One region of the Exiguobacterium sp. s16 genome, then DNA from elsewhere that is predicted to be linked to it. Evidence: a T-box and tRNA genes for the amino acid it is inferred to sense, from the RefSeq annotation. Region 1 holds a T-box; the other holds one or more tRNA genes.
The links. A T-box is a leader RNA that pairs with one kind of tRNA and senses whether it is charged. The one in region 1 lies ahead of KNP86_RS01110 (valine--tRNA ligase), so its partner is inferred to be a tRNA-Val.

Region 1 (4,422 bases):
AAATCGATATCCTCATACTTCATGCCGTCCATATTCATGAGGGCGAAACGGCTCGCGTTCCAAATCTTGTTCGCGAAGTTCCATGTCGACTCGATCTTCTCCCAATAGAAGCGAAGGTCGTTCCCTGGTGTCGATCCTGTGAGGAGGAACCAGCGGAGCGAGTCCGCGCCGTATTGGTCGATGACTTCCATCGGGTCGACGCCGTTTCCGAGCGATTTCGACATTTTGCGGCCTTCCGAGTCGCGGATGAGACCGTGGATGAGCACGTCGTTGAACGGCTGCTTCCCAGTGAACTCGAGCGATTGGAAGATCATGCGCGATACCCAGAAGAAGATGATGTCGTAACCCGTGACGAGCGCGCTCGTCGGGAAGTAACGTTTGAAGTCTGCTGAGTCCGTGTCCGGCCAGCCCATCGTCGAGAACGGCCAGAGCGCTGACGAGAACCATGTGTCGAGCACGTCTTCGTCTTGGTGCCAGTTCTCACTGTCAGCCGGTGCTTCTTTACCTACATAGATTTCTCCTGTCTCGTTGTGGTACCACGCCGGGATGCGGTGGCCCCACCAGAGTTGGCGGCTGATACACCAATCGCGGATGTTCTCCATCCAACGGAGGTATGTGCCTTCGAACCGCTCTGGGACGAAGTTGACTTTCGTATCGTCATGTCCTTGTGCTTCGAGTGCTGCTTTCGCGAGCGGCTCCATGTCGACGAACCACTGTTTCGAAAGATACGGCTCGATGACCGCGCCTGAACGTTCCGAGTGTCCGACCGAGTGCGTGTGCGGCTCGATCTTGACGAGCGTGCCGTCCGCTTCTAAATCTTTCACGAGTTGCTTGCGGCATTCGAAGCGGTCGAGCCCTTCGTACTTGCCGGCGTTCTCGTTCATCTTGCCGCCTTCATCCATGACGAGGATGCGCGGGAGCTCGTGGCGGTTCCCAATCTCAAAGTCGTTCGGGTCGTGCGCCGGTGTGATCTTGACGCAACCTGTACCGAACTCCATGTCGACGTAGTCGTCGGCGACGATCGGGATCTCACGGTTCATGACCGGAAGCATGATCGTCTTGCCGACGAGGTGCGCGTAACGCTCATCTTTCGGGTTGACGGCAACGGCCGTATCGCCGAGCATCGTCTCTGGACGCGTCGTCGCGATCTCGATGTGGCCTGAGCCGTCAGCGAGCGGATACTTCATGTGGTAGAATGCGCCTTCGACTTCTTGATAGATGACTTCGATATCCGAGACGGCCGTCTTTTGCGCCGGGTCCCAGTTGACGATATACTCGCCGCGGTAAATCAAGCCCTTCTCATAAAGGCGGACGAATACTTCTTGGACCGCTTTCGAGAGTCCTTCGTCGAGCGTGAAACGCTCACGTGAGTAGTCGAGACCGAGGCCAAGTTTTGACCATTGGGCACGGATCGTGTCGGCGTACTCGTCTTTCCATTCCCACGTCTTCTCGAGGAACTTCTCGCGTCCTAGGTCGTAACGCATGATGCCGTCCTCACGGAGTTTCTGTTCGACTTTCGCTTGTGTCGCGATACCGGCGTGGTCCATCCCTGGGAGCCAGAGGACGTCATAGCCTTGCATGCGCTTGAGGCGCGTCAATAAATCTTGGAGCGTCGTGTCCCACGCGTGTCCGAGGTGAAGTTTCCCTGTTACGTTCGGTGGCGGGATGACGATCGTGTACGGCTGTTTTGAATCGTCCTCGTCTGCTTTGAATACGTCGTTCTCTAACCAGTAGTCATACCATTTCGCTTCCGTCGCACTTGGATCGTACTTCGTCGGCATGGTGATTTCGTTTGTCTCGTTGGCCATATGCCCAACCTCCTCTAATAATGTGGACAAAAAAACGGCTACTCTCGTCCTTAACGCTAAGGACGAAAGAAGCCGTATCTTCCGCGGTACCACCTTAGTTCGCCAACAGGTGGCGCCCTCAAAATCGAATAACGGTCGATGGACCGGACCTTCCTACTTCGTTCAAAAGGTCAGCTCCGAGGCGACTTCCGCACCATCCTTCGCGGCCTCGCACCAAGTGGCCGCGTCTCTGAAAAAGGATGTTGATTGCGTACTATTCCTCATCGTAGCTTTTGTTCGTATCTGTTAAACAATTGTAGCGACAGAAGCTGTTTCCGTCAAGATTACAGTGAAAACTCTTGTTGCAGCTCTTTGAACGTCGCGTCGACCGCTGCGAGCGTCAAGTCGATATCTTCGTCCGTGTGCACGGTCGAGAGGAACAATCCTTCGAACTGTGACGGTGGCAAGAACACGCCGCGCGCCGCCATCTTCTGATAGTAAGCGCGGAACAAGTCGAGGTTCGCCGTCTTCGCCTTCTCGAAGTTCGTCACTTTCTCGTTCGTGAAGAAGAATCCGAACATCGAGCCGGCCCGGTTCGTGTCGTGCGGGATGTTATACTTCTCGGCCGCTTTCGTGTAGCCTTCGGCGAGACGGTCCGCTTTGCGTTCGAACTCGGCGTAGTGCTCAGGCTTCAGTTGCGACAACGTCGTGTAGCCGGCAATCATCGCGAGCGGGTTCCCTGAGAGCGTCCCTGCCTGGTAAATCGGTCCTTGTGGCGCGATTTGTTCCATAATCTCGCGTTTCCCGCCATAGGCACCGACCGGAAGGCCGCCGCCGATGACTTTCCCGAGGCACGTCAAATCCGGCGTCACGCCGAAGTAACCTTGGGCACAGTTATAGCCGACCCGGAATCCGGTCATGACCTCGTCAAAGATGAGGAGCGAGCCGTATTGTTCCGTGATCTCGCGGAGTCCTTCGAGGAAGCCAGGTTGCGGTGGCACGAAGCCCATGTTGCCGGCCGCCGGTTCGACGATGACCCCAGCGATGTCGTCGCCGAACTTCTCGAAGGCGATGCGGAGGGCATCCAAATCGTTGTACGGCACCGTGAGCGTCTGGCTCGCCAAGTCTTTCGGTACGCCCGGCGAGTCCGGGAGACCGAGCGTCGCGACGCCCGAACCGGCCTTGATGAGGAGCGAGTCGCCGTGACCATGGTAGCAACCTTCGAACTTCAAGATTTTCGTCTTGCCCGTGTAGCCGCGTGCGAGGCGAAGTGCCGCCATCGTCGCTTCCGTACCCGAGTTGACCATGCGCACCATCTCGATTGATGGGACGCGCTCGATGACGAGCTCAGCCATTTTCGTTTCCAGCTCGGTCGGTGTCCCGAACGTCCAGCCTTTCTCGGCTTGCTCTTGAATCGCCTTCGTGACGACAGGGTCGCGGTGACCGAGGATGAGTGGTCCCCATGAGAGGACGTAATCGATATACTCGTTGCCATCGATGTCGTAGACGCGTGAGCCTTCACCGCGTTCAGCGAAGATTGGCGTCATGCCGACTGATTTATAGGCACGGACCGGGCTGTTCACCCCGCCCGGCATGAGCGGACGTGCTTGTTCGAACGCTGCTTCTGAGCGTGTTTGTTTGTAGGTCATGCGTAGTCTCCTTCCAAATAGCGACAGACGTCTTTTGCGAAATACGTGACGATGAGGTCCGCACCGGCCCGTTTGAAGCCGACCATCGTCTCCATGACGATGCGTTGCTCATCGACCCAGTCGTTCAAAGCAGCCGCTTTGACCATGGCGTACTCTCCACTCACGTTATACGCCACGATCGGCATATCGAGCGAGTCGCGCATGTCACGGATGATGTCCATGAAGGCGAGCGCCGGTTTGACGATCATGAAGTCAGCACCTTGCTCGACGTCCGATTGTGATTCACGGAACGCTTCTCGGCGGTTGGCCGGGTCCATCTGATAGCCTTTGCGGTCACCTTCACCAGGTGCCGATTGGGCTGCGTCACGGAACGGTCCGTAGTACGCCGATGCGTACTTGACGCCGTAACTCATAATTGGGATATGGTTGAATCCGTTTTGGTCGAGCCCTTCACGGATGGCGGCGACGAAGCCGTCCATCATCGAGCTTGGTGCGATGATGTCAGCGCCTGCTTGCGCTTGCGTGATCGCCGTCTGGACGTGAAGCGGTAGCGACGCGTCGTTATCGACGTCACCATTCTTCACGATGCCGCAGTGGCCCGTCGACGTGTATTCACATAGGCACGTGTCGGCGATGACCGTGAGCTGTGGCGCCCACTCTTTCACTTTACGGATCGCTTCTTGGACGATGCCGTGGTCGTGATACGCTTCCGTACCTTCCGGATCTTTATGTTCCGGCACGCCGAACAAGAGCACCGATTGAATGCCGAGGTCGACGATCTCCTTGATCTCGTCCTCGAGACGGTCGAGCGAGAAGTTGAAGACGCCAGGCATCGAGCTGACTTCACGTTTAATGTCTGTCCCTTCGATGATGAAGAGCGGGTAAATCAAATCTTCTTTCCGAACATGATTTTCACGTACGAGTGCACGCATCGACTTCGATGAACGAAGGCGACGGTGACGGTCAAACTGGTTCATGAAAAATCC
Region 2 (4,422 bases), on a different contig from region 1:
CGAACTGGCGGCGCGGCGCCGGTTTGCGCTTGAAGGATATGAAGGCCTGTCGCTCGCCTCGCTCGCTGAGGATGTCGGCATCAAAAAGGCGTCGCTATACGCCCATATCGAAGGGAAAGAACAACTGTTCAAGCAAGTCGTCGAGGACATGGGGAACCGTTATGCACACATCTGGCAGGAGGCACGGGACGCTTCCGTTGACGCTGCGCCGCTCGAGCGGATCGAGGCGATCGTCGAGGCGTTGATTCGCTTCTTTGAAGAGGAAGAGACGTGGATGCTGACGAAGCGGATGTTGCTCGTCCCACCGCCCGAGTTGCGATCGTTCATCGAGACGACGCTCGGTTCGGTCGAGACGGAACTGCAAGCGTTCGAGAAAGAACAGTTTCGATTGGCGATGGAGCAAGGGGCCTTACCCGAACAGTCACTCGAGGACGTGTATGACGCGTACTATTGTTTTCTAGACGGGGCGCTTCTTTCGCTCTTCACGCTTGAGACGAATCGCGTCAAACGGCAACGGGCCGCATTCACGATTTTCAAGAAAGGAGTCGGTTGGACATGAAACAAGATCAACTAGCCTGGGTTTGGCTCGTGCTCGCCGGTCTGCTCGAAATCGTTTGGGCGACGACGATGAAGCTGTCGAACGGGTTCACGGTGCTCGGTCCGAGCGTGATGACGATTCTATTATTGATTGTGAGTTTTGGATTGTTGGCGATGTCGTTCCGCACCTTACCGGCGGGGACGGGATACGCCGTCTTTACCGGCATCGGAGCCGTCGGAACGGTCATCGTCGGGGCGCTCTTGTTCGACGAGGCGCTCACCGGGATGAAGCTCGTCTTTATCATCACGCTTCTGATCGGTGTGGTCGGACTGAAACAAGTGACGGGAGGTGAGTCGGCATGAGTTGGGTATTTTTGATTGGTGCGGGTCTTGCTGAGATGATGGCCGTCTTTTGGATGGGTAAATCAAAAGGCTATCAGATTGTTAAATGGTCGATCTTGTCGGTCGGAACGTTTGCCTTAAGCTTTTATTTATTGTCGCGTTCGCTCGAGACGCTCCCGCTCGGATTGGCGTATTCGATTTGGGTCGGGATTGGGGCGGCCGGCGGGGTCGTGCTCGGCATGCTGTACTTGAACGAATCCCGGGACCAGTGGCGCATCTTCTTCTTATTGCTTATTATCGGAAGCGTCATCGGATTGAAAGTTGTCGCGTGATCAGGATTAGCTTCGAATAAAAACGGGAATTGAATAGTTCAGACTGTGAACGAAAGGGGCGGGGACGATGAGTCATATCAAACTGCAATCCGAGCGTCTACGACTCGAACCTTACACGATTGCTGATTTTTATTTCGTGAAATCGCTACTCCAAGATCCGCGCGTGATGCGTTTCATTAGCCCGGACGGAAAGCCATATACGGATGAACAGACGATCGAATGGTTCGAGCGCCAGTTGGCCCGCTATCAGACGGGTCGTCAAACCGGGTTGCTCAAATTGATGTCGCATGAAAATGACGAGCCGATCGGTCATGCCGGCACGTTGCTCCATGAACTCGACGGCACGATTGAACTTGAAGTCGGATATTGGTTGGCGCCGAAGCATTGGCATATGGGCTACGGACGCGAGGCAGCGGCTCGCCTTATGCGTCATGCGTTCGAAGAAGGTGAGAAAGAGATCATTTCCTTGATTCATCCGGATAACGTCCCATCGCAACGAGTCGCGAAAGCGAACGGATTGCATTGGGACCGTGACACCGAGTATCAAGGCATGCTCGTCTCGGTATATGCCGGTGATTTAGAGCGGTTATGCCGCCATATGAAACGGGAAGAAATGACGCGTTGAAAAAAAGTAAAAAAAGTTTTAAAAAACAGTTGCCAAGGCATTAGTTTCTTGATATATTAATAGTGTCCTTAAGAGAGGACACGACCTGATTCTGTAGCTCAGCTGGGAGAGCGCTACCTTGACAGGGTAGAGGTCGCTGGTTCGAGCCCAGTCAGAATCACTTGGGTGCCAAACCCGATGCGAAACCCATAGGAACGTGGGTTTCCGCGACGCCACTTCTTGCGAGAAGTGGCTTTTTTTGTTTTTCTTTCAATTGACAGTCTACATACACAGTTGGTATATTCCTCTCAATACATACAGAAACGGGGAGTTATACGATGGTCTTAACCGGAACAATCGTCAACGCGGCGTTGATCGTGATTGGCACATTACTTGGACTTTTATTTCACCGCATCCCCGAACGAATGAAAGAGACGGTCACCGCAGCCATCGGTCTCGCCGTCGTCTTGCTGGGGATTCAAATGGGGATGAAGAGTGAGAACTTTTTAATCGTCATCGGCAGTCTCGTCATCGGGGCGGCGCTCGGCGAATGGTGGAAACTTGATGAGAAGTTGAACGAGGTCGGCTATCAATTAGAACGCCGACTCGGCGGCAAGAGCAAGTCGAGTATCGCCGAAGGCTTCATCACGGCGACGCTCATCTTCGTCATCGGGGCGATGGCGGTCATCGGGGCACTCGACAGTGGATTGCGCGGGGACCATGATGTCCTCTATACAAAAGGATTGATTGACGGCTTCACGGCACTCGTCCTTAGCTCGACGCTAGGGATTGGGGTCATGTTCTCGGCCGTCCCGGTTCTCTTATACCAAGGGGCAATCGCCTTGCTCGCCATCCAAATCATGAAGTTTATCCCGGAATCGCTCATGGATGACTTTATTTTAGAAATGACAGCGACCGGCGGCGTCATGATCGTCGCGATCGGTTTAAATTTGGTCGGCATCACTCGGATTCGCGTCGCGAATCTATTGCCGGGGATTTTGATGGTCGCCGTCATCGTCACCGTGTTACATATCTTTCAATGAACAAATGGACGGGCGCAAAAAACGCGCCCGTCCATTTTTGTATAGGTCATGACTTTTTTGAGTTGGAACGTAAAGCCTCGGTGATGAGTTGATCCCAGTCGGCGGCCTCACAGGATGATGTGCACGTCGGTTTGATCTCACAAGTGGCACATTTCCCGCCTTTTGCTTTTCGTGTGTATCGACCAAGCGCATAAACGGCGTATCCGAAGACGCCAAGGCCAATCAATAGATCAAATAAAGACATCTCATTTCCTCCTTGTCACGAAAATCCGAGTAGACGGCCGATTTGGTAGATGAGCAACGATACGACATACGCCACGCCTAATCCGTAAAGGCTAGCGACCCACGTCAGCTTGGCGCTTCCTACCTCGCGCCGAATGACAGCAACGGTCGCCAGGCACGGCACATAAAGCAAGACGAACGCCATGAAGCTATACGCGCTCAACGGAGTGAACACGGGAAATAATGAAGCCGACAAATCGGATTCACTGACCGCATAGATGATCGCCATCGTCGAAACGACGACTTCTTTCGCCAAAAAACCGGTGATGAGTGCAGCGCCCGCTTGCCAGGTCCCAAATCCGAGCGGTACCAACAACGTCGCGATGACGCCACCGACCATGGCGAGAAAACTCTCGTCCATCGGCACGTCGAACCCATTTGGGCCGGAATAAGCGAGCAACCAAATGAAGACGGAACCTCCAAAGATGAACGTACCGGCTTTTCGGACGAACCCTTTTGCTTTTTGCCACGTGCTGCGCCAAAGCGTCAACCCCTGAGGGACCCGGTAAGGAGGTTGTTCGACGATAAAGAGGCTATTTCGGTCTTCTGCGGCCAAGAGGGACGTAAAAATTTTAGCGATGATCAATGCCAAGATGATTCCTAACATATAGAGCGACAGGACGACGAGCGCTTGATTCGATGCAAAAAAGCTAGCAGCAAAGACGGCGTAAATCGGTAGACGTGCAGAGCAAGACATGAACGGTGAAATGAATATCGTCACCAGCCGTTCGCGCTCCTCCTCGATCGTTCGGGCGGCCATGATACCCGGGACGTTGCAGCCGAAGCCGATGATCATCGGGATGAAGCTTTTCCCGTTCAGTCCAACGAGTTGCATGAAACGATCCATGACGATGGCGACGCGCGCCATATATCCTGAGTCCTCTAAGAATGAGATGAAGAAAAAGAGCACAAAGATTTGCGGCACGAAGACGAGGACGCCGCCGACACCGGCGATCACACCTTCGATGATCAACGCTTGGATGAAGGACGAGGTCCCGAGCGTTTGTAACAACCAGCTCGTTCCCGATGTGAGGGGACCGGTCAACAATCCATCCAATACATCGGATAAGGGCGCGCCGACCCAGTTGAACGTGATATGGAACAAGCTATAGAGCACCGCGAAGAAAATCGGTAAGCCCCAGATCGGATGTGTGACGACGGCATCGATGCGATCAGTCAGCGTGACGCGCCGGGTATTCCGTTCCTCGACGACGTGCTGACGAACGTCTTTCGTCCACTCGCGTCTTCGTTCCGTGATATGGGCATGAGCGAAGCGACCGAG

Region 2: it has a tRNA-Val gene. The T-box ahead of KNP86_RS01110 (valine--tRNA ligase) is inferred to sense a tRNA for this amino acid. The anticodon was not compared.

Annotation. Positions count from the first base shown of each region.
Region 1 is NZ_JACSLM010000001.1:207,390-211,811, reverse strand. It holds gene KNP86_RS01110 (valine--tRNA ligase) at 1-1,808, opposite strand, end outside; T-box leader at 1,864-2,084, opposite strand; gene hemL (glutamate-1-semialdehyde 2,1-aminomutase) at 2,132-3,436, opposite strand; gene hemB (porphobilinogen synthase) at 3,433-4,413, opposite strand; gene KNP86_RS01095 (uroporphyrinogen-III synthase) at 4,410-4,422, opposite strand, start outside.
Region 2 is NZ_JACSLM010000005.1:129,920-134,341, reverse strand. It holds gene KNP86_RS10905 (TetR/AcrR family transcriptional regulator) at 1-559, shown strand, start outside; gene KNP86_RS10900 (DMT family transporter) at 556-900, shown strand; gene KNP86_RS10895 (DMT family transporter) at 897-1,211, shown strand; gene KNP86_RS10890 (GNAT family N-acetyltransferase) at 1,279-1,836, shown strand; tRNA gene KNP86_RS10885 (tRNA-Val) at 1,924-1,996, shown strand; gene KNP86_RS10880 (DUF554 domain-containing protein) at 2,154-2,858, shown strand; gene KNP86_RS10875 (hypothetical protein) at 2,905-3,102, opposite strand; gene feoB (ferrous iron transport protein B) at 3,118-4,422, opposite strand, start outside.